3 regions of the Arthrobacter sp. HS15c genome follow, and region 1 is predicted to be linked to each of the others. Evidence: predicted binding sites of a transcription regulator. Region 1 holds the regulator's gene; each other region holds the start of a gene.

What was found. Region 1 encodes HrcA, which represses chaperone genes, less so after heat shock. Its sites were predicted from a motif close to TTNGCACTCGNNNNNNNCGAGTGCNAA; they were not measured.
Region 2: the regulator HrcA is predicted to act here: its motif matches at 2,435-2,461, upstream of groL (chaperonin GroEL).
Region 3: the regulator HrcA is predicted to act here: its motif matches at 7,841-7,867, upstream of groES (co-chaperone GroES).

Annotation. Positions count from the first base shown of each region.
Region 1 covers NZ_JBFOHM010000013.1:26,907-36,245, reverse strand. The annotation lists gene lepA (translation elongation factor 4) at 1-1,694, shown strand, start outside; gene hemW (radical SAM family heme chaperone HemW) at 1,731-2,960, shown strand; gene ABV518_RS20095 (DUF4870 domain-containing protein) at 3,005-3,424, opposite strand; gene ABV518_RS20090 (DUF3097 domain-containing protein) at 3,526-4,371, opposite strand; gene hrcA (heat-inducible transcriptional repressor HrcA) at 4,560-5,573, shown strand; gene dnaJ (molecular chaperone DnaJ) at 5,655-6,782, shown strand; gene ABV518_RS20075 (16S rRNA (uracil(1498)-N(3))-methyltransferase) at 6,785-7,567, shown strand; gene ABV518_RS20070 (GerMN domain-containing protein) at 7,579-8,499, opposite strand; gene ABV518_RS20065 (PhoH family protein) at 8,912-9,339, shown strand, end outside.
Region 2 covers NZ_JBFOHM010000011.1:33,044-43,237, reverse strand. The annotation lists gene ABV518_RS18150 (ABC transporter substrate-binding protein) at 1-499, shown strand, start outside; gene groL (chaperonin GroEL) at 626-2,254, opposite strand; gene ABV518_RS18140 (ABC transporter substrate-binding protein) at 2,548-3,813, opposite strand; gene ABV518_RS18135 (cold-shock protein) at 3,810-4,016, opposite strand; gene ABV518_RS18130 (LytR C-terminal domain-containing protein) at 4,174-4,791, opposite strand; gene ABV518_RS18125 (DUF3263 domain-containing protein) at 4,843-5,172, opposite strand; gene ABV518_RS18120 (uracil-DNA glycosylase) at 5,307-6,077, shown strand; gene ABV518_RS18115 (siderophore-interacting protein) at 6,092-6,934, shown strand; gene ABV518_RS18110 (threonine/serine exporter ThrE family protein) at 6,931-8,418, opposite strand; gene ABV518_RS18105 (peptidoglycan bridge formation glycyltransferase FemA/FemB family protein) at 8,445-9,815, opposite strand; gene ABV518_RS18100 (lipid II:glycine glycyltransferase FemX) at 9,896-10,194, opposite strand, start outside.
Region 3 covers NZ_JBFOHM010000001.1:457,824-468,017, reverse strand. The annotation lists gene tsaB (tRNA (adenosine(37)-N6)-threonylcarbamoyltransferase complex dimerization subunit type 1 TsaB) at 1-524, shown strand, start outside; gene rimI (ribosomal protein S18-alanine N-acetyltransferase) at 569-1,030, shown strand; gene tsaD (tRNA (adenosine(37)-N6)-threonylcarbamoyltransferase complex transferase subunit TsaD) at 1,027-2,148, shown strand; gene ABV518_RS02105 (glutamate--cysteine ligase) at 2,271-3,422, opposite strand; gene ABV518_RS02100 (glycoside hydrolase family 3 protein) at 3,821-5,254, shown strand; gene ABV518_RS02095 (shikimate 5-dehydrogenase) at 5,304-6,122, shown strand; gene ABV518_RS02090 (SAM-dependent methyltransferase) at 6,125-7,366, opposite strand; gene ABV518_RS02085 (hypothetical protein) at 7,421-7,807, shown strand; gene groES (co-chaperone GroES) at 8,026-8,322, shown strand; gene groL (chaperonin GroEL) at 8,400-10,010, shown strand; gene ABV518_RS02070 (dihydrofolate reductase family protein) at 10,094-10,194, opposite strand, start outside.

The DNA of each region.
Region 1 (9,339 bases):
AGTACCTGGACCGGATGGACATCGAGCGTGAACGCGGCATCACCATCAAGTCCCAGGCGGTCCGCATGCCTTGGGAACTGGACGGCACCAGCTACGCGCTGAACATGATCGACACCCCCGGCCACGTGGACTTCACCTACGAGGTATCCCGCTCGCTTGCGGCTTGCGAAGGCGCAGTGCTGCTGGTTGATGCGGCGCAGGGCATCGAGGCCCAGACCCTCGCCAACCTCTACCTGGCGATGGAAAACAACCTCACCATCATTCCGGTCCTGAACAAGATCGACCTCCCGGCCGCCCAGCCGGAGAAATACGCGGCCGAACTGGCCAGCCTGATCGGCGGCGACCCCGACGAGGTACTCCGCGTCTCCGGCAAGACGGGCATGGGCGTCGAGGCGCTCCTGGACAAAATCGTGCGTGACCTGCCGGCCCCGACGGGCAACGCGGACGCCCCGGCCCGTGCCATGATTTTCGACTCCGTCTACGACACGTACCGCGGCGTGGTCACCTACGTCCGCGTGGTTGACGGCATGCTGCACCCCCGCGAACGCATCCAGATGATGTCCACCAGGGCCACCCACGAACTCCTCGAGATCGGCGTGAGCTCCCCGGAACCCACCCCGTCCAAGGGCCTCGGCGTCGGCGAAGTGGGCTACCTCATCACCGGCGTGAAGGACGTCCGGCTGTCCAAGGTCGGCGACACCGTCACCAACCTTGCCAAGCCCGCCTCCGACTCCCTTCCCGGCTACGCGGATGCCAAGCCCATGGTCTTCTCCGGCCTGTACCCGCTGGACGGCACGGACTATCCGGTGCTCCGCGATGCGCTGGAGAAGCTGATGCTCAACGACGCCGCGCTGGTCTACGAACCCGAAACGTCCGCCGCGCTGGGCTTTGGCTTCCGTGTGGGCTTCCTGGGCCTGCTGCACCTGGAAATCACCCGGGAGCGGCTTGAGCGCGAATACAACCTGGACCTGATCTCCACCGCCCCCAACGTGGAGTACGAGGTAACGCTGGAGGACAAGAAGGTGGTCCACGTGACCAACCCCAGCGAATACCCCTCCGGCAAGATCGCCGAAGTCCGCGAGCCGATGGTGTCCGCCACCATCCTGGCGCCGAACGAATTCGTGGGCGCCATCATGGAGCTGTGCCAGAGCCGCCGCGGTGTGATGGGCGGCATGGACTACCTGTCCGAGGACAGGGTCGAAATCCGGTACCGTCTACCGCTGGCTGAGATCGTGTTCGACTTCTTCGACATCCTCAAGTCCAAGACCCGCGGCTACGGCTCGCTGGACTGGAAAGCGGACGGCGAGCAGGTGGCCGACCTCGTGAAGGTGGACATCATGCTCCAGGGCGAGCAGGTGGATGCGTTCTCGGCCATCACGCACCGCGACAAGGCGTACGCCTACGGCGTGATGATGACTACCAAGCTGCGCGAGCTGATTCCCCGCCAGCAGTTCGAGGTCCCCATCCAGGCTGCCATCGGCTCCAGGATCATCGCCCGGGAAAGCATCCGCGCCATCCGCAAGGACGTGCTTGCCAAGTGCTACGGCGGTGACATTTCGCGAAAGCGCAAACTGCTGGAGAAGCAAAAGGAAGGCAAGAAGCGCATGAAGATGGTGGGCCGCGTCGAGGTTCCGCAGGAAGCCTTCATCGCCGCGCTGACCACCGACGAGTCCAAGGACAAGGCCAAGAAGTAGTGATGACTGTGGCCCGAGGCACCGGAGGCCGCACCCGTGCCTAGCGTTCTTCCCCTCGGCGACCCGGCGCCGTCGGACGGCCTGCTGCCCCCGCAGGCAGCCGACGGTGCGGCGGACCGCGCCTTTGGACTGTATGTGCACATTCCGTTCTGTGCAGTCCGGTGCGGCTACTGTGATTTCAACACGTATACGGCCACCGAGCTTGGAGGCGGCGCGTCGCAGGACGCCTACGCCAGCACTGCCGTGTCCGAGGTGGACTTCGCAGCGACGGTCCTGCGGGCCTCCGGGATCCCGGACCGGCCCATGAGCACGGTGTTCTTCGGCGGTGGAACGCCCACGCTGCTCCCCGCGGAAGACCTCGCGCGGATCCTGGCTGCCGCCGTCGGCCGCTGGGGGCTGGAACCCGGCGCCGAGGTCACCACCGAGGCCAACCCTGACTCGGTCACTCCGGAGTCCCTTGCCGTCCTGAAGAACGCCGGCTTCACCAGGGTATCCTTCGGCATGCAGTCCGCCGTTCCCCATGTGCTCAAAGTCCTGGACCGGACGCACACTCCCAGCCGCGTGCCGCAGGTGGTGCAATGGGCGCGTGACGCCGGCCTCGCCGTGAGCCTGGACCTGATCTACGGGACCCCGGGGGAATCACTGGACGACTGGCGGTACTCCCTCGAGACTGCACTGTCCTACGAGCCGGACCATATCAGTGCCTACGCGCTGATCGTGGAGGACGGCACCAAGCTCGCCGCGCAGATCCGCCGGGGTGAAGTCCCGGGAATTGACGACGACGACCACGCCGACAAGTACGAGCTCGCCGACCAGCTGATCGGCAAAGCCGGGCTCGGCTGGTATGAAGTCAGCAACTGGGCTCGGACGCCCGACCAGGCCTGCCGCCACAACCTGGCCTACTGGCGCGGCGACGACTGGTGGGGCATCGGCCCCGGAGCCCACTCACACGTGGGCGGTGTGCGCTGGTGGAACGTCAAGCATCCCACGGCCTATGCCGGCAGGCTGGCGCAGGGGCTCTCACCGGCCGCCGGGCGGGAAACCCTCGACGACGGCACACGGGACATGGAACGGATCATGCTCGAGGCGCGGCTCGTCACCGGTGTCGGCATCAGTTCGCTGGGGGAGTCCGGCCGGAAAGAAGTGGCCGGGCTCATCGCGGACGCGCTGGTGGAGCCAGCGCAGGCATTCAGGGGCCAGCTGGTGCTGACGCTGAAGGGCCGGCTGCTCGCCGACGCGGTGGTGCGCAGGATCCTGCCGGACTAGCCCCGCGTCCGCGGCCTCGGGACGCCGCTTGGCGCGTGCGGGGATTACTTGATCCAGCGCAGGTTGTACTGGTAGCGGTGCGGCTGGCCGCGGTTTACGTGGATGCCCGCTGCAACGGAATAGCACGTCAGCGCAATCCAGATCAGCGTGGCAATGACGGCGAAGATGTTGCCGATCACGGGGATGAACACCAGCAGGTTGGCCACCACGGCCGCGATGGTGGGAGGCAGGCTGAAGTTCAGCGCTTCCTTCGATTCCTGGGCGGTAAACGGCCCGCGGTCCCGGAAGATGAGGTAGATCAGCAGCGACGGAACGCACCCGAGAATGCCGCCGAAGTGCGCCAGCGTAGCCCACTGCCGGTCTTCACTGGCCGTCAGGGGCAGCGCGTTTGCCGGAACGCCATGGTACTCGGAGCGGCCCTGGCCGCCCTGGTTGTCCCTGTGTTCGCGTGCGTTTTCTGCCACGGTGTCTTCCTTCGAAAATGCAATGGTGCGTTGATGTAGAACATTCAAACTTACAGGGTGCCGGGCCAAGTGCAGAGGCACCTGCAGTACCAAGAATACTGCTAGGGAACGGTCAGGAAGTCGATGACTTCTTCCACCCTGCCCAGCAGCGATGCTTCCAGGTCGGCGTAGCTGCGGACCGCGCCCAGCAGTTTTTGCCAGCCCAGGCCGATGTCTTCCTTGGTGGAATGGGGCCAGCCGAACGCCGCCAGGATGCCTGTCTTCCAGTCCTGGCCCCGGGGGACGACGGGCCAGCTTTCAATTCCCAGCACTGCAGGCCGGATGGCCTGCCACACATCGACATAGGGATGGCCAACGATGAGGACATTGCCTGCTGCCCCCGGCGAGGCCATCACGGCGTCCGCGATCCGGGACTCCTTGGAGTCCGGCACCAGGTGGTCAACGAGCACGCCCAGCCTGCGGCCGGGACCCGGGGAGAAGTCAGCCACGGCGGCGGCCAGATCATCAATGCCGTGCAAAGGCTCGACGACGATGCCTTCCACCCGGAGGTCGTCTCCCCAGACCTTTTCCACCAGTTCGGCGTCGTGCTTGCCCTCCACCCAGATCCGGCTGGCCTTCGCCACCTGTGCCCGCTGGCCGGCGACACGGACCGAACCGGAGGCCGTCCGTCCGGCCGGCGCGGTGGCTTGCCGGGGTGCCGGCGGCATGAGCCGGATGGGCTGCCCCTCGAGGAGGAAGCCGTAGCCAAGCCGGAAGGACCGCGATTTGCCCCGCCGGTCCTCCAGCGCCACGACATGCATGCCGCCGGATTTTTCGACCCTCGTCACGGCGCCCACCCAGCCTGACTGGACATCTTCCAGGACCATGCCCCGCTCCACCGGCACTTCCGGGAGCTGGTTCCTGACGGGGGCGGCGATCTCCTGGGGGCCCCAGTTCTGGTATTGCATGGATGTGTTCCGCCTTGCCTAGGTCCTGGCCCGGAATTTCGCCCGGAGCGGTACCAATGCTAACAACGGGGTGAGTCATATTAGACTGTTAGCACTTAGGCATGTCGAGTGCTAAGCCGCGCCCGCGCCGCGGCCGGTGCGCCCGGCGGGGGAAACCCGGCGCCCGTGACCCTGGATGGAGGTGGAGTGTGAGCGAGCCGCGCAAACTTGAAGTACTGCGTGCCATCGTGGAGGACTACGTGCACTCCCGCGAACCGGTGGGGTCCAAGGCGTTGGTTGAACGCCACCATCTGGGCGTGTCCAGCGCCACCATCCGCAACGACATGGCGGCCCTGGAGGACGACGGCCTGATTACAGCGCCGCATACCAGCGCCGGTCGCATCCCCACGGACAAGGGCTACCGGCTGTTTGTGGACCAAATCTCCGCAGTAAAACCCTTGTCGCAGGCTGAACGCCGCGCCATCCAGACGCTCCTCGAGGGCTCGGACGATCTCGACGACGTCCTGGAGCGGACCGTCCGGCTGCTGTCACAGCTGACCAACCAGGTGGCAGTGGTCCAGTACCCGCACCTGAGCCGCGCCACGATCCGCCACATCGAATTTGTGCTCCTGGCCCCCCGCCAGGTCCTTGTAGTCCTCATCGCCAACACCGGCAAGGTGGAGCAAAAGGTGGTCGACGTCGGCCAGGACCTGGGCGATGAAGCCCTCGCCGGCATCCGGGGCAGGTTCCTCGGCTCGCTCGCCGGAACCCCGCTCAGCCACCTCACCCAGTCGCTGCCCGTGGTGGTTTCGGGGATTGGCCCGGGGCAGCGGCCGGCGGCGCAGGCCCTGGCCCACGGCCTGGAGATCCTCGCCCACAACAGCCGCGAAGACCGCATGGTCATGGCCGGCACCGCCAACCTTGCCAGGTCCAACGTTGACTTCCCGCTCAGCATCGGCCCGGTGCTTGAAGCACTCGAGGAACAGGTGGTCATGCTGCGGCTGCTGAGCGAGATGGCGCAGGATCCCCGCGGCGTGACAGTCAGCATCGGCCGGGAAAACCCCTACGACGGGCTCGCTGAAGCATCGGTGGTCGCCACGGCGTACGGCCCGGACAGCACGGCCAAAATCGGGGTACTGGGCCCCACCCGGATGGATTACCCCACCACCATGGCGGCAGTCAGGGCCGTGGCCCGCTATCTGTCAAGGATTCTGGGCCCCTGACCGCACCTGGCCGGGCCCCAGGCAAGAAAAGCAGTGCAAGCAGTCCGACTGCAGCAGGACAAACAGGAAGAGATACGAACTTTGAGCAGCCACTACGACGTCCTTGGAGTCTCACCGGAAGCCACCGGGGAAGAGATCAAGAAGGCCTACCGCAAGCTGGCCCGCACGCTTCACCCGGACGTCAACCCCGGTGAGGACGCTTCGGACCGCTTCAAGGCCGTAACCCACGCCTACGAGGTGCTCTCCGACCCGCAGAAGCGCAGGGTCTATGACACCACCGGCAACGAAAACGGCACCGACAACGGCTTCGGCGGCGGCGGTTACGCCGGGCAGGGCTTCGCCTTCCAGGACATCTTTGACACCTTTTTCGGCGCCGGAGGATCCGCCGGGCCGGCGTCGCGTGTCCGGCGCGGGCAGGATGCCCTCATCAGCGTCAGGATCGAACTCCGCGATGCCGTCTTCGGGGTCAACAAGAAACTCGAGGTGGACACCGCCGTCGTCTGCCCCACCTGCAACGGCTCCTGCTGCCGGGAAGGAAGCCACCCGGAACGCTGCGACATCTGTGGCGGCAGCGGACAGGTCCAGCGCGCGGTACGGTCCATCCTGGGCCAGGTCATGACGGCCGCCCCGTGCGGAAGCTGCGAAGGCTTCGGCACCGTGATCAAGGACCCCTGCAACGAATGCAGCGGGCAGGGCCGGATCCGCAGCCGCCGGTCGATGACCATCAAGGTGCCCGCCGGCGTTGCCACCGGAACCCGGATCCAGCTGTCCGGCCAGGGCGAGGCAGGCCCGGCAGGCGGCCCGGCGGGTGATCTCTACGTTGAGATCCGGGTTAACAACGACGCCACCTATGTGCGTGACGGCGACGACCTGCACGCCACGCTGAACATTCCCATGACCGCAGCCGCCCTGGGCACGGAAGTGTCCCTGGAGACCTTCGACGGGCTGCAGGAAATCGACGTCAAATCGGGAACCCAGTCAGGGGAGATCATCACTTTGCGTGGCCTGGGCGTGACCCACCTCCGCGGCTACGGCCGCGGCGACCTCAAGGTGCACCTCCAGGTGGAGACGCCGGCCAAGCTGGATTCCGCCCAGGAAGACCTGCTGCGGCAGCTGGCGAAGCTGCGCGGCGAACAGTTCACGGAGGGCAAACTTGCCGCCAGCGGCGGTGTCTTCGCCAAGCTGCGGGACCGGCTCGGTAACCTGTAGCGGTGAGCAATCCGGTTTTCTTCAGCGCCGCGGGGACGCTGGACCACATGGTCCCCGGCGCCCAATTTGTCCTGCAGGGGCCCGAGGCCCGGCACGCCGTGGCGGTCAAACGGCTTGCCCCCGGCGAGTCCGTGGACATCGCGGACGGTGCCGGCAAACGGCTGACCGGTACGGTGGTGGCGGCATCACCGTCCGAACTGACAGTTGAGTGCTCCGCGCTGACGGCGGAAGAAAAACCGGACATCCGGCTGGTCCTGGTGCAGGCGCTGGCCAAGGGCGACCGCGATGAGCTCGCCGTGGAAACCGCCACCGAGCTGGGCATCGACGCCGTCATCCCGTGGCAGTCCGAGCGGTCCATCGTACGGTGGAAAGGCGAGCGGGCAGCGAAGGCACACGCCAAGTGGCAGTCGGTGGCCACGGCTGCCGCCAAGCAGGCCAGACGCGCCTGGATCCCGGAGGTGCGCGCCGCCGTCGAAACCCCTGGACTTGCTGCAGCAGCCGGCGCGGCCGACCTCGCCATCATCCTGCACGAGGACGCCGTCCGGCCGTTCCGGTCTGTTCTGGAGTCCTGGCACGCGACGGCGGACGGCAGCGGGCCCCGCGAAATTCTGCTCATTGTGGGGCCGGAGGGCGGGATCAGTCCGCGTGAAGTGACCAGGCTGTGCAGTGCCGGCGCGGTGACGGCACTCCTTGGGCACCATGTGCTCAGATCCTCCACCGCCGGTCCCGCCGCGGTGGTCCTTGCCAGCGACGTGCTGGGCCGCTGGGCCGCCCCTGCAGGCTGAGAGTGTGGTTGCTAGCGCACGCTGAAGCTGCGCGTATCAACGTTCAGCTCCTGATCGCTGCCTGAGGGGTCCGCCTGTGCGACGCGAAGCTCGTAGTCGCCCGGGGTGAGCGTCAAGGCGAGGGTAAACACGCCGGATTGGGCGGCCTCCGCCGCGGCGGTGGTCTCACCGGTCAGGAAAGGCGTCTTCTCGCCGTTCCCTTCCTCACGCAGGATGCGCCAGCGCAGCTTGCCGCCGGGGAGCGTGTTCCGCCCGGTGATCTTAACGCTGCCATCGGCGACTTCCACGTCTTCCTGCGGATCGATGATCCATACCGGAGCCACCATGCCGGGACTCCGGGACATCAGCTTGCCAAGGCGCACGTGGTTGAACGCAAGGTAGTCGGTGTGCCCGTCCACGAGAACCATCACCTGGATCTGCTGGCCGGAATCGATGAGGCCTGAACTCGCGCCGGCCGCCGTGGCCGTGTACACCAGCTGCTGGATGGCGCGGCCGGCCATGTCGGCGTCGAGGTTGCTGTTGAAGGCGTCCTCGGAGACGTCAACGGTGATGACGTTCTTGCCGGAGATGGACGTGGCCAGCTTCTTGGGGTTCTGCCACGGCGTGAAGAAATCCGGGTCGAGGGGCTTGTCCGACATCATGGCCCGCAGTGCCCTGGTCACCGGGTTTTCCTGTTCGGGCACATCCCTGAACTCGCGGTAGAGGAATACGTTGTTGTTGCTGCGGCCGATCCAATAGACGGGTGCCTTGTTGGATGACTGCGTGGTTTCCAGCGGCGCGCTGGTGGACGGCACCCCTGGCGACGTATTTTCCGCGGCCTGGCTCGAATTCTGCGCCAGCGTGGGCTCCGGCCCGGGATCCGCGATGCAGCCGGTGAGGACAAGGACAGCGGGCAGGAGGCCCAGCAGGGCGGCGGAGCGGATGCGCCCCAGGGCAGGTCCCAAGGCAAGGGGCGTTACTGGTCCCGGCACTGTGATGGCACTGTCCTTCCTGGCTGTGATGATGGAGCCGGTCCCCGGACGGCCTTGATTTCCAGCATCGCACAGGGAAACTGGCCCTGAGGTCCGAACTCCGCCGACCGGTGCAACTGCAACGGGAACGATATGAGGCCGATATGAAGTTGATACCTAATGACGGCAACTTCCCGCCCCTGGGGACCGTTCCGATACCGCCGGAAGGCCGCGCACAGCCGCTGCGAAGCCCTCCACTCAGCCGCCTCTGGCCCCGCGCTGGCGTAAGATGGTATGAACCCGGAGACCTCCGGCGGGCGTGGCAGCACGCCCCGGCGGTCCACGGAATACCGAATTTGAACTGGAGGGGACCACAGGCCTGCGGGCCAGCACCATGACTGAATCAGCGAACGGAAAGCGCCGGCTGAATACTGAGCGCACCGCAGGAGAATTTCCCCACACCCTTCCCGGCATCCGGACGGAGGTGGTCGTTTTTGATAACTCCGATCAGATGGTCCAGTCGCTCGGCAGCCATGATGAGGCCCTCCGTTTCATCGAAGAGCAGTTCCCGGCCGTCAACTTCCATGTGCGCGGCAATGAACTGTCCATCAGCGGACCTGCCGCCGATGTGCCCAGGATCATGCGGCTGCTGCAGGAGGTCCGCGGCCTGGTCGCCCGAGGCACGGTGATCAGCCCCGCCGTTCTGCAGCAACTCGTGGCGCTGCTGCGCAGCCAGTCCCTGCAGAACCCGGTTGATGTCCTGACCCACGACATCCTTTCCAGCCGCGGCAGGACCATCCGGCCCAAAACGCTGAACCAGAA
Region 2 (10,194 bases), on a different contig from region 1:
AGGCATGGCCTGGTGGTGGACCAACCAGCTGGGTTCGCTGGAAACCACCACGGGGAGCGGCATCAAGATGCTCCGCGCCCCCAGTGTCGACGGGAAGTCTGCTGACAACGGCATGTATTACAAGCCCACAATGTTCTGGTCCGCGTCCTCACGGTCCAAGCACCCGGAAGCTGCCGCAACGTTCATCAACTACCTGGCCAACAGCCCGGCGGCAGGCGCCATCCTCATGACCGACCGCGGAGTGCCCAGCAACTCCGAGATCGTGGAGAAGATCACGCCCGCCCTCAAGCCCGCGGACACCACCGTGGTGGCCTTCCTGAAGGACATCGAACCGGATGTTGCCGACGCGCCTCCCGTCCCGCCGGTGGGTGCAGGCAGCGTCCAGAACGTCATCAAGCGCTTCACCGACGAAGTCCTCTACGACCGGATGTCTCCCCAGGCAGCCGCCGAGGCCTTCAAGAAGGAAGTCGAAGGAATGCTGGCAACGGCCCGCAAGTAGCGGAGCCCGGAAGCCTGCACACGCCCGGCAACAAAGCACGGGTCACCGGCAAAAAAATAATGCGGCCCCCTCCAGTGGAGGGGGCCGCATTATGGTTTGCGCGGACCGTAGTCCGGGCGGTGGGGACTAGAAGCCGCCCATGCCGCCCATGTCGTCGCCGCCACCCATGGCCGGAGCGTTCTTCTCCGGCTTGTCGGCCACTACGGCCTCGGTGGTGAGGAACAGACCGGCGATGGAGGCCGCGTTCTGCAGTGCAGAGCGGGTCACCTTGACGGGGTCGTTGATGCCGGCGGCCAGCAGGTCGACGTATTCGCCGGTTGCTGCGTTCAGGCCGTGGCCTGCGGGCAGGCCGCGGACCTTGTCGACGACAACGCCCGGCTCGAGGCCGGCGTTGAAGGCGATCTGCTTCAGCGGGGCGTCGATGGCAACGCGGACAATGTTCGCGCCCGTTGCTTCGTCACCGGTCAGGTTCAGGTTAGCGAACGCCTTGGCGCCGGCCTGGATCAGTGCAACGCCACCACCGGCGACGATGCCTTCTTCAACGGCAGCCTTCGCGTTGCGGACGGCGTCCTCAATGCGGTGCTTGCGTTCCTTGAGCTCAACCTCGGTTGCGGCTCCGGCCTTGATGACTGCAACGCCGCCGGCCAGCTTGGCCAGGCGTTCCTGCAGCTTCTCGCGGTCGTAGTCAGAATCGGAGTTCTCGATCTCGGCACGGATCTGGGAAACGCGGCCAGCGATCTGGTCGGCGTCGCCGGCACCTTCAACAATGGTGGTTTCGTCCTTGGTGACAACAACCTTGCGGGCGCGTCCCAGGAGCTCCAGGCCGGCGGTCTCAAGCTTGAGGCCAACTTCCTCTGCAATGACCTGGCCGCCGGTCAGAACGGCGATGTCGGCCAGCTGTGCCTTGCGGCGGTCGCCGAAGCCCGGAGCCTTGACGGCGACGGACTTGAAGGTGCCACGGATCTTGTTGACGATCAGGGTGGCCAGGGCCTCGCCCTCGATGTCCTCGGCAATGATCAGCAGCGGCTTGTTGGACTGCATGACCTTTTCCAGGACAGCAACCAGTTCCTTGACGTTGGAGATCTTGGAGTTGACGATCAGGATGTACGGGTCCTCGAGGACCGTTTCCTGGCGATCGGCGTCGGTGACGAAGTACGCGGAGATGTAGCCCTTGTCGAAGCGCATGCCTTCGGTGAGTTCCAGCTCCAGGCCGAAGGTGTTGGACTCCTCGACGGTGATAACACCTTCCTTGCCAACCTTGTCCAGGGCCTCGGCAATGAGGGCGCCGATTTCGTCGTCGCCGGCAGAGATGGACGCCGTGGCGGCGATCTCTTCCTTGGTTTCGATTTCCTTGGCCGAAGCAAGCAGCTCCACCGTGACGGCTTCTACAGCCTTCTCGATGCCGCGCTTGAGGGACAGCGGGTCAGCGCCGGCCGCGACGTTGCGCAGGCCTTCCTTGACCAGTGCCTGGGCCAGGACGGTGGCCGTGGTGGTGCCGTCGCCTGCGACGTCATCGGTCTTCTTGGCAACTTCCTTGACCAGCTCGGCGCCGATCTTCTCGTAAGGATCGTCCAGCTCGATCTCCTTGGCGATGGAAACACCATCGTTGGTGATCGTGGGGGCGCCCCACTTCTTTTCGAGGACGACGTTGCGTCCACGCGGGCCGAGGGTGACCTTAACGGCGTCGGCGAGGATGTTCAGGCCCCGCTCAAGGCCGCGGCGTGCCTCTTCATCAAATGCAATGATCTTGGCCATAACGGCAGTAGTCCTTTCGGGACAGACGTTAAGAATGAACCCACTGCAGTGCCCGCGACGGACGATCCTTCGCCGGCGGCCTCTGTACGCCGCAGGATCCGGATCTCACTCCAGTAAGGTATTTCTTTCGCTCCTCGACCGGCGCCTGGGCTCCGGGACCGGCCTGGGCCGGGCGTCGCTTTAGCAGTCGGTGCGTAAGAGTGCTAAGTCAATAATTAGCACTCCATAGGTGAGAGTGCAAGCGAATAGTCCCGGAAACCAGTGTCTGCGGGCCCTCGTTTCGCTCCCGGCGATCAGCCAGCGGCGCGCCCTGCCGATTCCCGCCCGCTGAGCTTGGCCTTGTTGTCGGCTCCGTAGGTGAACACCATGAAGTTTGCGGAGGTGATGTCCCCGCTGGCGTCGAATCCGATCGGACCGGATTGCCCGTCGTAGTTGGCACTGGCCCCGGTCTTGAGCGCCGACACGCAGTCCTTGTAGGACGAGCAGGGGGCAGTCTGCTTCGTTTCCGTCCCCGGAGCCGTGCCGCCGGAGACGGCAATCAGGTTTGCGGCGATGGACCGGCCCGAGTCGTCGTCTGCGGCCGCGGCTGCCAGGACAGCCAGCGTCACGGCGTCGTAGGCCTCGGCAGCGTACGAGAGGTCCTTCAGCGACGGGTCGACGGTAAGGAGACGGGCCTGGAAATCCACGGAGGGGAACACGCCCGGCACCACTGCCCGGGCGCCGTCGAGCGCCTTGGATCCCAGTCCCGGACCATACTGGCCGAACGCGCCGTCGCTGAGGATGATCTTGCTCCCGGACAGTCCCGCATTGGTAAGCTCCGCGATGGCCCCCTGCGCGTCGTCCCGCGCGATGAGCACCACCGCATCAGGCGCCGCCTTCCGGGCCGCAGCGGCGGCCTGCCGCGCCTCGCCGGGCTTGAACGCTGGCGTGCTGGAGGTTTCCAGGCCGGCCCCCTTGGCTGCGCTGGCCACCGCGGCGGAGACATCCTTGCCGTAGGTGCTGTCCTGGTGCACGATCGCCAGGGTCTTTGCGCCGCCGTCCTTGGCGAGTTTGACGAGCACCGAGGCCTGGGCGACGTCGGCCGCCGCGGTGCGGAAGTAGTAGCCGCCGCTTTTGTACTTGCTCAGCCCGGCAGCCGAGTTGGCCGGTGAGATGAGCGGAATCCGTGCGGCGGAGAGAACGTCGATGACGGCGGCAGCGTGGCTGGAATCGGTGGGTCCGATCACGACGTCGGCCTTGGCTGCGGCCAGCTCCCTGGCCTGCGCGTCGGAGTCGCCTGCCGGCTGGGGCAGCAGTTCAACCGGCTTTCCCTTGAGGCCGCCGGTGCTGTTGATTTCCTGCACGGCAAGTTTGGCCGCGGCAAGCTGTGAGGCGTTGAGGAAGTCCTGCGCTCCGGTGCTGTCCAGGATCAGCCCGACGCGCAGTGTTCCGTCACCCGAGGCTTCCACCGAATCCAGCCGGGCATTTCCCGCCGCGGCGCCGCACCCGGCCAGCGCAAGCAGGAGGGCCGACGTTGCGGGTATGCGGACAAGCGAAGAACGGAAACTCGAGGACTTCACTCGGCCGGCCGGACGCTTTCTGCCTGCGGGCCCTTCTCGCCTTCGCCGATTTCCAGCTCCACGCGCTGGCCCTCATCGAGTGCGCGGTAGCCCTCACCCTGGATCGCGGACCAGTGGACAAAGACGTCGTCACCGGAGCCGTCCACGGTAATAAAGCCGTAGCCCTTTTCAGCGTTGAACCATTTCACGGTTCCCAGTGCCATGATGCCCACTCTTTCAGTAGCGTCCGTAAGGCCCACGCCACTGTGTGCCGCTTATTACGAACCGAAGCCTGAAATAACTCTAGCCAATGGCCGCCGGACCGGCCGAGGGGCAGGGCCGGGCGGGCCGTCAATAGTTATTCAGGTGTAACCCGGATGCCTACTTGAAGCCTGGCCCCAGCACCACAACCAGCGGCACCTGGAACTCGGCACTGTTGACCAGCGTGGGAATATTCAGGAGTTTGGAGAGTGCCTCGGCGTTGGCCTGCTGGGCAGCACCGGCATAGAAGATCACGGAGGTCTGCTGCGGCGTGCCGCCCCAGTTGCCTACCTGCCCCAGGGTCCAGCCGTCCGCCTGGACTATTGAGCTGACCCTGCCCGCAAGGCCGGCTGTACCTGCCCCGTTGTAGACCGCGAGGCCCTGGGACTTGTTCACGACGGCGGTGGGGACAGTAGCGGATGGCGTTGCACTCGGCTCAGGTTCGGTGCTGGCGGAAGCCTCGGAGCTCGCGGACGGTTCGGCGCTGGCGGACGGGTCCGCGCTTGCCTCCTGCGCAGCCGGCGTCTCCAGGCTCGTGGCGGCCTGGCTGCCTGCCTGGGTGAAGCCCAGCTGCGGGAGGAACAGGAAGGAGACGACGCCGATGGCCAGGGCTACGATGCCAACGGCAAGCAGCGGCCACAGGCGCGGCCTCGACGGCGCAGAAGCTGCCCGGTGGACGCCCTGGCGGGAGGCGGTCTCCGGAACCTTGTCGAATTCATCCCGAGCGTATCTGGTCATGGTGGCGAGACATCCTTGTTGATTGCTGCTGATGGCTCAGCACGTGCGTGGTTACGCGTCCGAACCCAGGCGGCGTGCAGTACGTGCCCGCTGTCGCGACGTACGTAGTCTACGCAATCTCTTGACGAGCATCGGATCGTGGGCAAGCGCATCCTCGGTGTCGATCAGCGCGTTGAGAAGCTGGTAGTAGTGCGTGGCGGAGAGGTCGAACAGTTCCCTGATGGCCTGTTCCTTGGCTCCGGCGTACTTCCACCATTGCCGCTCCAGGGCGAGCATCTGCTGCTCCCGCTCGCCCAGCGGCGAGTCACGGAGCGAAAAGTCAGCCAGCAGCAAGCCACGCTCTTCAGGCTCCGGCAGGTGTTCCCGAGCAGGTTCCGCCACGGCACACTCCTTCGCTGGATTTCGCTTGGATAAGGGTAAAAGTCCCACCCCCATGCTACGGACGAATAACAGCCTTGTCATTTACGCCGCGTTACGTCCTCTGCGGATCGGGGGCATGCTGAGACAATGGGTGCGTGTTTGATTCAGAGCCCCTCTTCGAGCTGGAGCCGGAAGCGGCGGAGTCTGTCGGGTTTGCCGAGATGGCTATGCTGCCGCTCCGCGACCTGATGGCCGGCGACTGGGCTGCCGCCCTGGCGGGGGTGGAAGAAGACCTGCGCGCCGTCCTGCGTTTCCTGGCCGCCGACGTCGCGGCCGGGCACCAGGTGCTGCCGTCGCCGTCGAACGTCCTCCGCGCCTTCCGGCAGCCGCTGGCGGAGGTCAAAGTACTGATCGTCGGGCAGGACCCGTATCCAACGCCAGGGCACGCCGTCGGCCTGTCCTTCGCCGTTGCCCCCGGTACCCGCCCCATTCCGCGCAGCCTGGCCAACATCTACAAGGAGCTCGAAGCCGACTTGGGGTTTCCCGCACGCGTCCATGGCGACCTGACGGCCTGGACGGAGCAGGGTGTGCTGCTCCTCAACCGCGTGATGAGCGTCCGGGCCGGCGCCGCGGGCTCCCACCGCGGGAAGGGCTGGGAGGAAATCACGACGGCGGCAGTCACCGCGGTGGCCTGCCGGCAGCGCGCTGACGGCAGCAGGCCGCCGCTGGTGGCGGTGTTGTGGGGCAAGGACGCGGAATCGGTCCGGCCCCTTTTGTCCGGCGCCGCGGTAGTCTCCAGCGCGCACCCCAGCCCGCTGTCGGCGTCGCGCGGTTTTTTCGGTTCCCGGCCTTTCAGCCAGGCCAACGCACTGCTGGAGATGCAGGGAAGCCCGGGCGTAACCTGGGAACTCCCGCCGGTCCCTTAGCTTAGGCTTGCCTTATGAGCACAGTTCCCGCCGCCACCAGCGCCACCAAAAAGACCCGTCCGCAGATCAACCTCACCGTGATCCGCCGCGAAGAGTTGTCGCCGCACATGGTCAGGATCGTTGCCGGCGGCGACGGCTTCGCCGATTACGTCAACAACGATTTTGTTGACCGCTACGTAAAGATCGCCTTTCCCCAGCCGGGCGTCAGCTACGAGCAGCCGCTGGACCTGTGGAAGATCCGGGAAACCATGCCCCGCGAGCAGTGGCCCTTCACACGCACCTACACGGTCCGCTGGGTGGACTCGGTGGCACAGGAACTGGCCATCGATTTTGTGATCCACGGAGACAAGGGGCTGGCCGGCCCGTGGGCGGCTTCCGCCCGGCCCGGCGATCCGTTGACTTTCACTGGACCCGGCGGCGCCTACAACCCGGCGTCGGACGCCGACTGGTACCTCTTTGCCGGTGACGAAGCTGCGCTTCCCGCCATCGCTGCTTCTTTGGAGTCACTGCCCGCGTCTGCGAAGGGAGTTGCGTTCCTCGAGGTGGACAGCGACGCCGACATCCAGCCCGTCACGGCCCCGGCCGGCGTGGAGGTCACCTGGCTCCGGCGCAACGGCGCTCCCGCCGGCACCGGCGACCTGCTGGTGTCGGCCGTCGCCAACGCCAACTGGCCCGCGGCCGGGAAAGTCGATGTTTTTGCCCACGGCGAGCGCGGCTACATGAAGGGCCTGCGCGACGTGTTTTTTGTCCAGCGGGGCCTCGAGCGCAAGCAGGTGTCACTGTCCGGTTACTGGGCCGCGGGCCGGGTCGAGGACGATTTCCAGGCCGAAAAGAAACTGCCCATCGGGCAGATCTAGCGGCGCCGGGCGCGCCTGCGCTCGTTGCTCGCCAGGCTGCGGGTCAGCGGCCTGGCCAGGGTGTCGCCCAGCACGATGCCGCCGGCCGCCCCCAGGACGATGGCGCCTGCGTTGAGCATGCCGCCCGCGCCGAGGAGGATCTCGGACTCCTCGATGGTCAGCACATACATGGAGCGGAAAATGGTCAGGCCCGGCAGCAGGATCAGGGCAGCCGGCACAGCGACCACCAGCTGCGGGGCTCCCATCTTCAGGGCCACCACCCGCGCCAGCAGGCCGATCACCACTGCGGACAATGCGGGCGAGAACCTGTCGCCGATGCCCAGGGCACCGCCGGCCAGCAGCACCAGGTAGCCGGCAACGCCCACGGCCGCAGTGGGCAGGAGTAGTTTCCATGCCGTCTGCTCGGTCACGCCGATGGCCATCACCGCCAGGGCAGTCAGGATCACCAGCACCCACAGGTCGTACGCGGGGGCGAACGTTTCCGTGACGTCGATCTCCTGCATTCCCGTCATGGACCCCACCACAAACGCAACGGCGATGCCGGCCACGAGTGCGCCGAAGGTCAGGACGGTGGACAGGAACCTTCCGGCGGCCGTCACCGGGAAGCCGTTGATCGCATCCTGCACGGACGAGACCAGGCGCCCGGTGGGCAGGAGCAGCAGGATGCCTCCCACCACCACAATGGCCGGCGCCGTGGTGAGGTTGAACTGCCAGAGCAGGAGTGCCATGAACGTCACCACAAACGAACACGTTGCCGTGGTGAAGAAGTCCGGCACCCGCCAGCGGCCCAGCCGGCGTGCCAGGAGGCTCACGCCGATGTTGACCACAAAAGCGATGGCTGACGACACCGGACCGCCGCCAAGGACGCCAACGAAAGCCGCTGCAAAGACGCCGAAGGCCACCGTCACCATCCAACGCGGGAAGGGCTTGGGGCTGGTGATGGCCTCGTCGAGGCGGCGGATGGCCTCGTCACGGCCCACTCCCCCGGCCACAATGTCCGTGACCAGCTGGTGGACCTTGGCCAGTCCGGCGTAGTTGTTGGTCCAGGACCGCACCACCCGCAGCAGGGCTATGGGCGTCTGGTCCTTGGGCGCGTAGTTGATTCCCACCGACTGGTTGGTGATGTCCACTTCGATGTTCTTGAGCCCCAGGGCTGCCGTCACGGCGATGATGCTGGTCTCCACTTCGAGGGCACCGGCGCCGTACCGGAACATGGTCTCGGCCAGGTGCAGGGCAAAGTCGAGGGTTTTGCGCGCGGAGGTGTCCACGCCGCCCACCTGGATCATCGGGTTGGCGTAGGGGCTGCCGGCGAGCCGGTCAACAATGCTCAGCGGCGCCGTCGGCGGATTCTCCCCCTGGACCAGGCGGCGGAGCATTCTTTTGGCCGCGACGTTCTGGCGGATCTGGGAGGGTGAGAGCGGCTCAGTCTTGGGCAGGCCGTCAGTTGGCGGCCTCTTCCCGGGTTCCTCGGGTCGATCTGTCACGCTGGTCCTCCTCCCGGGGATCGTGGTTAAGCGGTGTTTTCGGCCGGAGTCCGGTCTGCGGCAGGTGCGGCGTCCCCTGCCGGAGCCAGTCGTTTCAGCGGCAGCCTGCCCAGCAGGGTCCGGGCCGCCGACACCGCGGCGCGGGCCACGCGGTTGGCCTGGAACAGTACCGGCCGTACGGGCATCACGAAGTCTCCCAGCAGCTGGACCACTTCCCCGCCGAAGCCTTTCTTGAACGCGTAACCGCCGTGGCCTTCCTCGTCCTGTCCCTCGATGCCGAAGGTGCCATAGAAGTTGTAGCGCGTGTAGCCCTTTTCCAGCGCGTGCAGCATCATGCCCCAGTACAGGGACGTGGCGCCGTTGAAGTAGATGTAGTCCTGCTTGGTGCCGCCAATAACGCACACTAGCTCGTCGCCGAAGCAGACAAAGTGGATGGCAGCCACGGTGGCCACCCCCACGGAATCCGGGAACCGCTCAATGTCCTTGAGGCTGCGCTCGTAGCTGTCAACGAGGTCCTGCACCACCTTGAGGCGGTTGGCCTTCTTTTTGCTGCCGGTCTCCTCTACTTCGCGGCGGAGTTCGGCGGCCGCCGCCGACTCGGATTCAAGCCGTTCGGTGATGGATTTGCGGTACGCGGGGATGTCGATCTTGGCCATCATGAGCTTCGTGAACTCGGACGAGGTGGTCCGCAGCAGCTGCTCGTAGTATTCGCGTTCGCGGTAGATGAAGCCCTTTTCATCACCCGCCGTGCTCAGGGCGTCGTAGAACTCGTCCAGGGTTTCCAGGGTGGCCTGCTCGAGGAAGACGCCGTTCTTTTCGGCCTTCCGGATGGCTTTGCGGGTCCGGTAGCTGGTGCCCATGATGAGCTCCTCGGAGTCCTGGGTGCCCGCGAGGGTCTTGATGAACATCCAGTTGACGTTGGCGAAGTTCATCTCCGAGCCCTGGTGGGCGAATCCCAGGCTGGCGAGGGCAGCCACCAGCGGCCGGTTGTCCGTGATCTCAGGGTGCTCGGCGCCGTCCTCGTCGCGGGCGACGAAGGGCAGGTTCGGGGAAATCCGCAGCTCGGCGGCCTTGCGCTCCGTTGCCCTGGCTTTGAGGAGTTCGACGACGTCACGCACCAGGGCGTTGTCGGTGTAGTCCATGAGCGGGCCCTTGGCGCACTCGCACACCGTGTAGCCCCAGCGGTTGGTGGTGTAGTTCAGCTTGCCGGCGGCCACGAGTTCGCCGTTGCGCCGGACGCCGAAGAGCTCCACCGCCTGCCCGCGGGCACGCTGGAACCGGGCGAAGTCGGCGGACTGGATGAAGCTGTTTTGCGGGTGCGTGACGGAGAAGGCCTCGAAATCGGCGTCGCTGAGGACAGCGAACTCGAGCTCGGTTCCGGCCTTGATTGAATTCACGGAAAAATTCCTCACCTGTGGATGTGCTGCCGGGATGGTGGCAGCGCTGACCTGTTGTGGACGTGGTTGGGTGGCGCGGCTCAGTAGAACTGGTTGCCGGTGCGCATGGTTTCGAGGCGACGGAAGACACGTTCGGCGCCCTGGACCCAAAGCCGGTGCCGGACGGGTGCCAGGACAAAGTCGTAGCAGCCGACAAAGTCCGTGACTGTTTTGCTGAAGCTGGTCTTGAACATGCCCATGCCGTGAAGGGTGTGGGATTTGTCCTTGATCCGGGCGGCGGGCGGGGTGCCGCAGAAGTCGTACTCGGTGCAGCCAAGCTCCTTCATCCTGCGGATCGCGGCCCACTGGACCAGGTGTGAGTCGCCGTACTGCTTCCGGT
Region 3 (10,194 bases), on a different contig from region 1:
CCTCGGCTGGGGTCTCGGGCAGCGACGTCGACGCCATTGTCACCGGCGTTGGTCCCGGCCCTTTCACGGGCCTGCGGTCCGGCATCGCCACGGCCCGGACCCTGGCCTTCGTCTGGAACAAACCCCTGTACGGCATGATGAGCCTGGACGCCGTGGCCCTGGAGGTTGCCGAGTCCACCGATGCGGTGCCCGAATTCCTGGTGGTCACCGATGCGCGCCGGAAAGAGGTCTACTGGGCCCGCTACAGCCTGGCGGACGGGCAGCTGCCGCAGCTGGAAGACGGCCCGCACGTGGGCTTCGCCGCGGACCTCCCGGACCTGCCCGCCTATGGTGCCGGCGCGGGCCTGTACTCGGATGTCCTGAAGGCCAACCCCGCGTTCAGCGCCGAACAGCCCGACGCCCTGTACCTGGGCCAGTTCGCGCTGGCCCGGCTGGCTGCGGGCGACCCGCTGCCCGATTCCACACCCCTGTACCTGCGCGAATCGGACGCGCAGGTCCCCGGGCCGCGGAAGCGGGCGCTGTGAGCACCCCGGCCGTGCCCGGCGCCGACAGGGTGGTCCTGCGCGACATGACGCTGGACGATGTGCCGGCTGTCAACGCCCTGGAACAAAGGCTGTTCCCCGCCGATGCCTGGCCCCTCCACATGTTCTTCGAGGAACTGTCGCAAACGGACACCCGCCGGTATCTGGTGGCCGAGACAGCCTCCGGGATCGTGGGCTACGCCGGCCTGATGTGCATCGAGCCCATCGCGGACGTCCAGACCATCGCCGTCGTGCCTGAATTCGAAGGCCGGGGGATCGGCTCGGCCCTGCTCACCCGGCTCATTGGGGAAGCCGGACAGCGCGGCGCCCAGGACGTCCTGCTCGAGGTCCGCGCGGACAACCCGCGGGCGCAGCAGCTGTACCTGCGCTTCGGGTTCGAGCAGATCCATGTCCGCCGCCGGTACTACCGCGACGGCGTGGACGCGCTGATCATGCGGCTCCAGCTCATACCCGACCCGGTCCCCACCACGGAAGCAGACCAGCCATGAACCGCCCGCAGCCCCTGGTACTGGGCATCGAATCCTCCTGCGACGAAACCGGCGTGGGAATCGTCCGCGGAACCACCCTGCTGACCAACACCGTTTCCTCCTCCATGGACGAACACGTGCGCTTCGGCGGGGTGATCCCGGAGATCGCCTCCCGCGCGCACCTGGATGCGTTCGTCCCCACGCTGCGGCAGGCCCTCGACGACGCCGGCGTGGAGCTCGCGGACATCGACGCCATTGCGGTCACGTCGGGACCGGGGCTCGCCGGGGCGCTGATGGTGGGCGTCTGCGCCGCCAAAGCCCTGGCCGTGGCCACTGGCAAGCCGCTGTACGCGATCAACCACCTGGTGGCGCACGTGGGCGTGGGACTTCTCGACGGCAAATCGCCTGCCGGCGCTTCGCCTGCCGGCGCGGCCCCAGGCAGCGCCCCGCGGCTGCCGGAGAACCTCGGCGCCCTGCTCGTGTCCGGCGGGCACACGGAAATCCTCAAGATCAACAGCATCACCGACGACGTCCAGCTGCTGGGATCAACGATCGACGACGCCGCCGGCGAAGCCTACGACAAGGTGGCCCGGATCCTGGGCCTCGGCTATCCGGGCGGTCCCGCCATCGACAGGCTGGCGAAGACCGGCAACCCCAAAGCCATCCGGTTCCCGCGCGGCCTCACCCAGCCCAAGTACATGGGTTCCGCCGAGGAACCAGGCCCGCACCGCTACGACTGGTCCTTCAGCGGACTGAAGACCGCCGTAGCCCGCTGCGTGGAGCAGTTCGAAGCCTGCGGCGAGGAGGTCCCGGTGGCGGACATCGCCGCGGCGTTCCAGGAAGCCGTGGTGGACGTGATCACGTCCAAGGCCGTCCTGGCCTGCCGCGAGAACGGAATCAAGGACGTCCTGCTGGGCGGGGGCGTGGCGGCAAATTCCAGGTTGCGGGAGCTGACCGGCCAGCGCTGTGCGTCCGCCGGGATCCGGCTCCATGTTCCGCCGCTGGACCTCTGCACGGACAACGGTGCCATGGTGGCCGCCCTCGGGGCCCAGCTGGTCATGGCCGGGGTGGCGCCCAGCGGCATCCGCTTCGCGCCGGACTCGTCGATGCCGGTCACCGCGGTGTCACTCCCCGCCTGACGCCGACCGGACTCTCGACCACCCGGCGAACCGTCGCGGGGCACTTTGGGGGAGTCGTCGTCGTAAATCACGACGGCGGCGGGCGTGTCCGTGTCGGAGTGCCCCGTTTCGGGCGGGCGGGGTCAGGCGGTGGGGCCGTTGCGCATCTGTTTGACGAGGTCCAGCACCACGGCCTGCAAGTCGCCGCCGTGCTCGGCTGCCACGCGGCGCTGGCGCTGGTAGCCGGCCCCGCGGCTGATGATCTTTTCGACGTCGGCGAGCTCGTCCGGGCAGCCGAGCTTGGCCGCGACGGGCTCCAGCCGGTTCAGGGTCTCCAGGAGGTGGTCCGTCACCAGCTGCTCCCGGCCCTTGGCATCGAGGATGATGATGGCCTCCATGCCGTAGCGGGCGGCACGCCATTTGTTTTCCTGGACATGCCACGGCGGCATGGTGGGGATGGTCCCGCCGTTATCCAGCGTGGTGGAGAACTCGTCGACGAGGCACTGGGTGAGGGCGGCAATGGCGCCCACTTCCTCCAGCGTTGCCAGGCCGTCGCAGATGCGCATCTCGATGGTGCCCAGGTTGGGGACCGGGCGGATGTCCCAGCGGATCTCGGACAGGGTGTCGATCACGCCGGTGGTGAACATGTCCTGGACGTAGGACTCGTATTCGTCCCAGGACTGGAACTGGAACGGCAGGCCTGCGGTGGGCAGTTGCTGGAACATCAGGGCCCGGTGCGAGGCGTAGCCCGTATCCTCCCCGCCCCAGAACGGGCTGGACGCGGACAGCGCCTGGAAATGGGGGAAGTAATTGACCAGGCCGTCCAGCACGGGAAGGGCCTTTTCGCGCCGGTCCAGGCCAACATGGACGTGCACACCGTAAATGACCATCTGCCGGCCCCACCACTGGGTGCGGTCGATCAGCTTGGCGTAGCGGGCCTTGTCCGTGACCGGCTGCAGCTGCGGGGGGCTGAAGGGGTGGCTTCCGGCGCAGAAGACCTCCACGCCCATGGGGTCGGTGATCTCGCGGACTGCGGCCAGGGACCTGCTGAGGTCCTCCTTGGCTTCGCCGGCGGTCTCGCAGATCCCGGTGACAAGTTCCACCGTGTTCAGCAGGAGTTCCTGCTTGATGTGGGGATGTTCGTCGTCCTCGTTCAGCTCGGGGTGTTTGGCGGCGACGCCACGGAGCACCTCGTTGGCCACGGAAGCCAGCTCTCCGGTCTGGCCGTCCACGAGCGCCAGCTCCCACTCCACACCAAGAGTTGATTGCCTCGATGAAGCGAAATCAATCTTCATGCGTTCCCCTAACTGTTCTGTTGTCCCTGGCGCACGCCGCCCCGGAAGGGTGTCCTGGCAATCGGCGGCAGGCAGGCGAACGGGTGGTTCAAGTCTAGTGCAGGGGTAGCATCGTATTGATGGCCTTGTTCCCGCAGACCCGTGACAGTTTTCACAAAACCACCCTCATCCTGGCAGCGGCGGCCACCCTCACCGCCCTGAGCGCCTGCACGGGCGTGCCCGCCCCATCGGCGGCGCCCTCTTCCGGGACCCCTTCTCCCAGCGCGTCACCCTCGGCATCCCAACGGACGACGCCGGCACCCCCGCCATCGTCTGCCGCACCGGACCCGGGAGCCAGGCCCCTCGGCTGGGGACCGCAGCAGCGTGACAGGGACGCGGCCGCGGCAGCGGTCGCCGCGATGACCCCGGAGCAGAAAGCAGGCCAGGTCCTGATGCCCTTCTTCGCGGGCACGGACGCGGCGGCGCACGCCGCCACCATCGAGCGCCTCCACCTGGCGGGCTCGATCATCATGGGGGACAACGTTCCCGTGGACGCCCGGAAGCAGGTGGACCCCTTGGCCATGGCTGCAACCACCGCACGCCTGGCCCAGGCAGCCCGCGCGGACGGCCGGACCTGGCCCGGCCTCATCGGCGTGGACCAGGAGGGCGGCATGGTGGCGCGGCTCGGTGCGCCCCTCACCGAATGGCCGTCGCCCATGGCCTACGGCGCCGCGGGCAACGCGGCGCTCACGAAGGACGCGGGCCGGGCATTGGCGTCCGAGCTCGCACCGCTGGGCTTCAACGTGGACTTCGCGCCGGACACGGACGTCACCATCGGCCCCGCGGATCCGACCATCGGCGCGCGGTCCATGTCCGGGAACCCGGATGCGGCAGGGGCGATGGGGATCGCCTTTTCGCAGGGGATGCAGGAGTCGGGCGTCCTGCCGGCCGTGAAGCATTTCCCCGGCCATGGTTCAGTCACGGTTGACTCGCACCAGGACCTGCCCGTGCAGCCCGCAAGCATTGCCGACCTCGAGGCCCGCGACTGGAAGCCGTTCCGGGCCGCCATTGCGGCCGGTGTGCCCATGGTCATGACGGGGCACATCGCGGTGCCCGCGCTGGAACCCGGCGTGCCGGCGTCGTTGTCCGCGCCCACCTACGCTGCGCTGCGGGGCATGGGGTTCAACGGGGTGGCGGTGACGGACGCCCTCAACATGGGTGCGGTCCAGAAGCAGTATCCGGACGGCTCAGCTGCTGTTGCTGCGCTCGCCGCCGGAGCGGACCTTTTGCTGATGCCCACGGATGTGGCACAGGCACACGCGGCAATCGTGGGTGCCGTGGCCGGCGGCAGCCTGCCGGCCGCGCGCCTGGACGAGGCCGCGCAGCGGGTGGCCACCATGATGATTTGGCGGGGCAGGACATCCGTCCCTCCCGGGTCCGCGGCCGGGACCGGCGCGGACATCTCCGCGCGGGTATCTGCGGCAGCTGTCACGGTCCTGTCCGGACCCTGCAGCGGCCCGCTGGTTCCCGGCAGTGTCCGGGTGGCCGGCGGCTCCCCGCAGGACCGGGCCCGGTTCGAGGCCGCCGCCGCCAAGGCCGGGCTCGCAGTAGGCGAGGGGCCGGTGGTCAGCCTCATTGGCTACGGCGGCGCCCCGGCCGCAGGGGACATTGCCGTTTCGCTGGACGCGCCCTGGCCGCTGCAGGACTCCGCCGCGCCGGTCAAGGTCGCCGTGTACGGGCGCAGTCCGGGCGCCTTCGACGCGCTGGCGGCCGTACTGGCAGGCAAGGCAACCGCCCCCGGGAAGCTGCCTGCCGCCGTCGGGAGCTTCCCCGCCGGCACCGGCTGCCCGTAACGAACTGCGCCAAGTCTGTTCGCGGGACCAGCAGCGGTTTAATGGAGCGGTGCCCATTCTTAATAAAGACATGACCCTCTGCATCTCGCTGTCGGCGCGGCCCAGCAACAACGGGACCCGCTTCCACAACTACCTCTACGACCAGCTGGACCTGAACTGGATCTACAAGGCCTTCGCCCCCACGGACCTTGGCCAGGCCATAGCCGGCGTCCGGGGCCTGGGGATCCGCGGCTGCGCGGTGTCCATGCCGTACAAGGAGGACGTGATCGCGCTCGTGGACGAGATGGACCCCTCGGCCAAGGCCATCGATTCCGTCAACACGATCGTGAACACCGACGGGCACCTCAAGGCCTACAACACGGACTACACGGCCATTGAGCAGCTGCTCAAGAGCAACGCGGTGCCCGTGGGCTATTCAGTCCTGGTGCAGGGGGCCGGCGGAATGGCGAAAGCCACCATCGCCGCCCTCCGCGACGCCGGCTTCACGGACGTCACAGTGATTGCGCGAAACGAAGACACAGGGCGGCCCCTCGCCGAGCAGTACGGGTTCCGCTGGCGCGCAGCGCTCGACGGCGTCACGGCAGATTTGATCATCAACGTCACCCCGATCGGCATGCACGGCGGTCCGGAAGCCGGCTCACTGTCCTTCCCGGAGGAGACCATAGCAGCGGCCAAAGTGGTGTTCGACGTCGTGGCGCTGCCGGCCGAAACGCCGCTGATCCAGGCCGCACGTGCCGCCGGGAAGCCGGTGATCACCGGCGCCGAGGTGGCCACCATCCAGGCACTGGAGCAGTTTGTGCTGTACACCGGGGTCCGCCCCACCGATGAGCAGGTCCGGGCCGCCGAGGAATTCACGCGCGCCCAGTAGCTTCAGGCCGGTTCCACCACGATGGCCACCCGGTCCTCCCCGATGCGGGTCAGGACCAGGGTGGCCGTTTTGTTTCCGGCCTTCTTGCTGCCCTTGCTGTTGCCCTTGCCCCCTGCGGGGAGCAGCTGCTTCCGCAGCTCCTCCGGGGTGACGGACGTGCCGCGTTTTTTGATGTCCAGCACGCCGATGCCGTTGTCCTTGACCCAGGCCTTGAGCGCCTTGACGTTGTACGGCATGACCTCCAGGACCTTGTAGGCCCGTGCGTAAGGCGTGTCCACGAGGTCAGGGGCGCAAATATAGGCGATGTGCTCGTCCACCAGGTGCCCGCCCAGTTCAAGGGCGACATCGGCCACCAGCCCTGCGCGGATCACGGCACCGTCGGGCTCGTACAGATAGCCCTCTACCGGGCCCACCGGGGCGACCGGACCGCCGTCGAAATCCTCAGCGCTGGTGATTTCGGAGGCGCCCTGCGTGCCCAAAAGCAATGCTGCCCGGCGGATTCCGGGCCGGCGCACCGCGTTGAACCACAGCGTCACCTCGGTGACGTCGCCGCCCACGGAGACCCACTGCGCCTCACAGTCCGCCGGCACCGATTCGTGCGGCATCCCGGGGCCCATTTTGACCCCCACGGCCCGGCCGGACGCGGCCAGCGACTCCACAAAGGACAGCGGCGGGGAGAAGGCCTCCGGGTCCCAGATCCGCTTGGTTCCCGACGTGGAGGTGACCCGGCGTGCCGGATCCAGCCAGACGCCGTCGATCCCGTCCAGCGGGACTGACGTCGCGTCCGAGTGCACGACGGTGGCGTTGGGGAACGGGATAAGGTTCACCGTGGCGCAGGCTGCAGTGGTCTCATCCATTTCCACGGCCGTGACGGTGATGTCCATCGAGGCGAGGGCCAACGAGTCGGCGGCCAGCCCGCATCCGAGGTCGGCGACGTGGCCGATCCCGGCCTGCGCGAACCGTTCGGCGTGCCGGGCGGCAACCTGCAGCCGGGTGGCCTGTTCCAGCCCGGCCTGCGTGAACAGCATGCTCCGCGCGAATTCCCCGAACTTCAGCTCAGCCTTGGTGCGGAGCCTGGACTGGGTGAGGACCGCGGACACCAGTGCGGGGGAGTGGCCGGCCTTGCGGAGCGAGGAATTCAGCTCGAAAGAGGTGTCCTCACGGTACGGGCCAAGGGACGCCAGCAGGTCCCATCCTTCGCTCGTGAGCAGTGGTGCGATCTGGTCCTGCGGTGCTTGAGCCATGGGTTCAAGCGTAGTGGAGGAGCGCCACGGGGAGATGCCGATAGGGTTGAAGGCATGGAAGACAGCGCAGGCCTACAGCCGTCCGAACAGCCACATCCGAACCACCCAGGCCTGGTGAAGTTCGCCCGTCCCGCACTGATCGCAGGCGCTGCCGTGGCGGTGGTCTGCACCACCCTGCTGGTGATCATCTTCTTCCTGGACACCTTCAACGCCACGGTCTACTCCGTGGGCGGCAAGAACATCCAGGACGCCACCGACGAGGCACGGGACATCAGGGACCTCTACGCCGGGGCCCGGCTGGGCGGCATTATCCTGCTGGTGGTTTCGCTGCTGGCCGCTGCAGCCGGCGCCGTCGTCCTGTATCTCCAGCGGGGCAACGGCGAAGACGAGGGCAACGAAGGTGACGAGGACGTCGATTTCGATGACCTCGCCGGGCGCTGAGACGGTCCTTGACTGTTCACTGGGGGCAAAATTCTGGCACTCGCCTTGACCGAGTGCTAACCACTTACATAGAGTCATCATTAGCACTCTCCCTAGGAGGGTGCTAACACATGAAGAGCTGCCAGCCAGGCTGCTGCCGGCACCGCGACGACGGTTTGCCAGCCACGGTGCGGCAGCTCTCCAGTCCATGAATTTGCTGACGAAAAGGAGAGGTCCGAGTGTCGGTCTCTATTAAGCCTCTTGAGGATCGTATTGTTGTCCGCCCGCTCGAAGCCGAGCAGACCACGGCTTCCGGCCTGGTCATCCCGGACTCCGCACAGGAGAAGCCGCAGGAAGGCGAAGTTGTTGCAGTAGGCCCCGGCCGCTTTGACGACAACGGCAACCGCGTTCCCATCGACGTTGCCGTTGGCGACGTTGTTATCTACTCCAAGTACGGCGGAACCGAAGTCAAGACCGGCGGCACCGAGTACCTCGTGCTGTCCGCCCGCGACGTTCTGGCGATCGTCGTAAAGTAACTCTTTGGATCCCCGTGCCGCTGGTCATGCTTTTGCTGGCCGGCAGCGCGGGGTTTCTGTCTTGAAAGGACACAACCATGGCAAAGCAGCTTGCGTTTAACGACGCTGCCCGCCGGTCGCTTGAAGCCGGCATCGATAAGCTCGCCAATACTGTCAAGGTGACGCTCGGCCCCCGCGGCCGCAACGTCGTCCTCGACAAGAAGTGGGGCGCTCCCACAATCACCAACGACGGTGTCACCATCGCCCGTGAAATCGAACTGGACGACCCGTACGAGAACCTTGGCGCGCAGCTGGCCAAGGAAGTCGCCACGAAGACCAACGATGTTGCCGGCGACGGCACCACCACCGCCACCGTCCTGGCACAGGCACTGGTCAAGGAAGGCCTGCGCAACGTTGCTGCCGGCGCTGCCCCCGGCCAGATCAAGCGCGGCATCGAGGTTTCCGTCGAAGCCGTCGCAGCCCGCCTGCTCGAGAACGCCCGTCCCGTTGAGGGCACCCAGGTTGCCAGCGTTGCAGCCATCTCCGCCCAGAGCGACGAAATCGGCGAGCTCCTCGCCGAGGCATTCGGCAAGGTCGGCAAGGATGGTGTGATCACCATCGAGGAGTCCTCCACCACGCAGACCGAACTGGTCCTCACCGAAGGCATGCAGTTCGACAAGGGCTACCTGTCCCCGTACTTCGTCACCGACGCAGAACGCCAGGAAGCCGTCCTCGAAGACGCCCTCATCCTGATCAACCAGGGCAAGATCTCCTCGGTCCAGGACTTCCTGCCGCTGCTGGAGAAGGCGCTGCAGAGCTCCAAGCCGCTGTTCATCATTGCCGAAGACGTCGACGGCGAGGCACTGTCCACGCTGATCGTCAACCGCATCCGCGGGACCCTGAACGTGGTTGCCGTCAAGGCTCCGGGCTTCGGCGACCGCCGCAAGGCCATGCTGCAGGACATCGCCACCCTTACCGGTGCGCAGGTTGTCTCCCCGGAACTGGGCCTGAGCCTGGACACCGTTGGCCTTGAGGTGCTGGGTACCGCCCGCCGCATCACGGTCACCAAGGACAACACCACCATCGTTGACGGCGCCGGTTCCGCAGAAGACGTCGCAGCCCGGGTTTCCCAGCTGCGCGCCGAGCTGACCCGCACCGACTCCGACTGGGACAAGGAAAAGCTGCAGGAACGCCTGGCCAAGCTGGCCGGCGGCATCGGCGTGATCAAGGTTGGCGCAGCCACCGAGGTCGAGCTGAAGGAAAAGAAGCACCGCATCGAAGATGCTGTGTCCTCCACCCGCGCCGCCCTCGAAGAAGGCATCGTGGCCGGCGGCGGTTCCGCGCTGATCCACGCCCTCAAGGCACTCGACGAGGACCCTGCCGTCAAGGCCCTCGAAGGTGACGCCGCAGCCGCTGTGGGCATCGTCCGCCGCGCCCTGGTCCAGCCGCTGCGCTGGATCGCCCAGAACGCCGGGTTCGACGGTTACGTTGTCACGGCCAAGGTTGCAGAGCTCGAAACCAACAACGGTTTCAACGCCAAGTCCGGCGTGTACGAGGACCTGATCGGCGCCGGTGTCATCGACCCCGTCAAGGTCACCCGTGCAGCCCTGCGCAACGCAGCGTCCATCGCCGCGCTGGTCCTCACCACCGAAACCCTCGTGGTGGAGAAGCCGGCTGACGAAGACGAGCACGCAGGCCACAGCCACTAACGGCAACTGCCACATAAAAAACCGGTCCAGCATCCGCTGGGCCGGTTTTTTGTGTTTTTTGTATCGTTGGGCCGGTTGCGGCACTACGCGCCCATCTCCTGCGTCTCGACGTCGCCTGCGCGCTCGTAGACCAGCGACACCGCCCCCTTCGGGAAAGTGCGTGCCGGCTCGGCGAGGCGGAAGG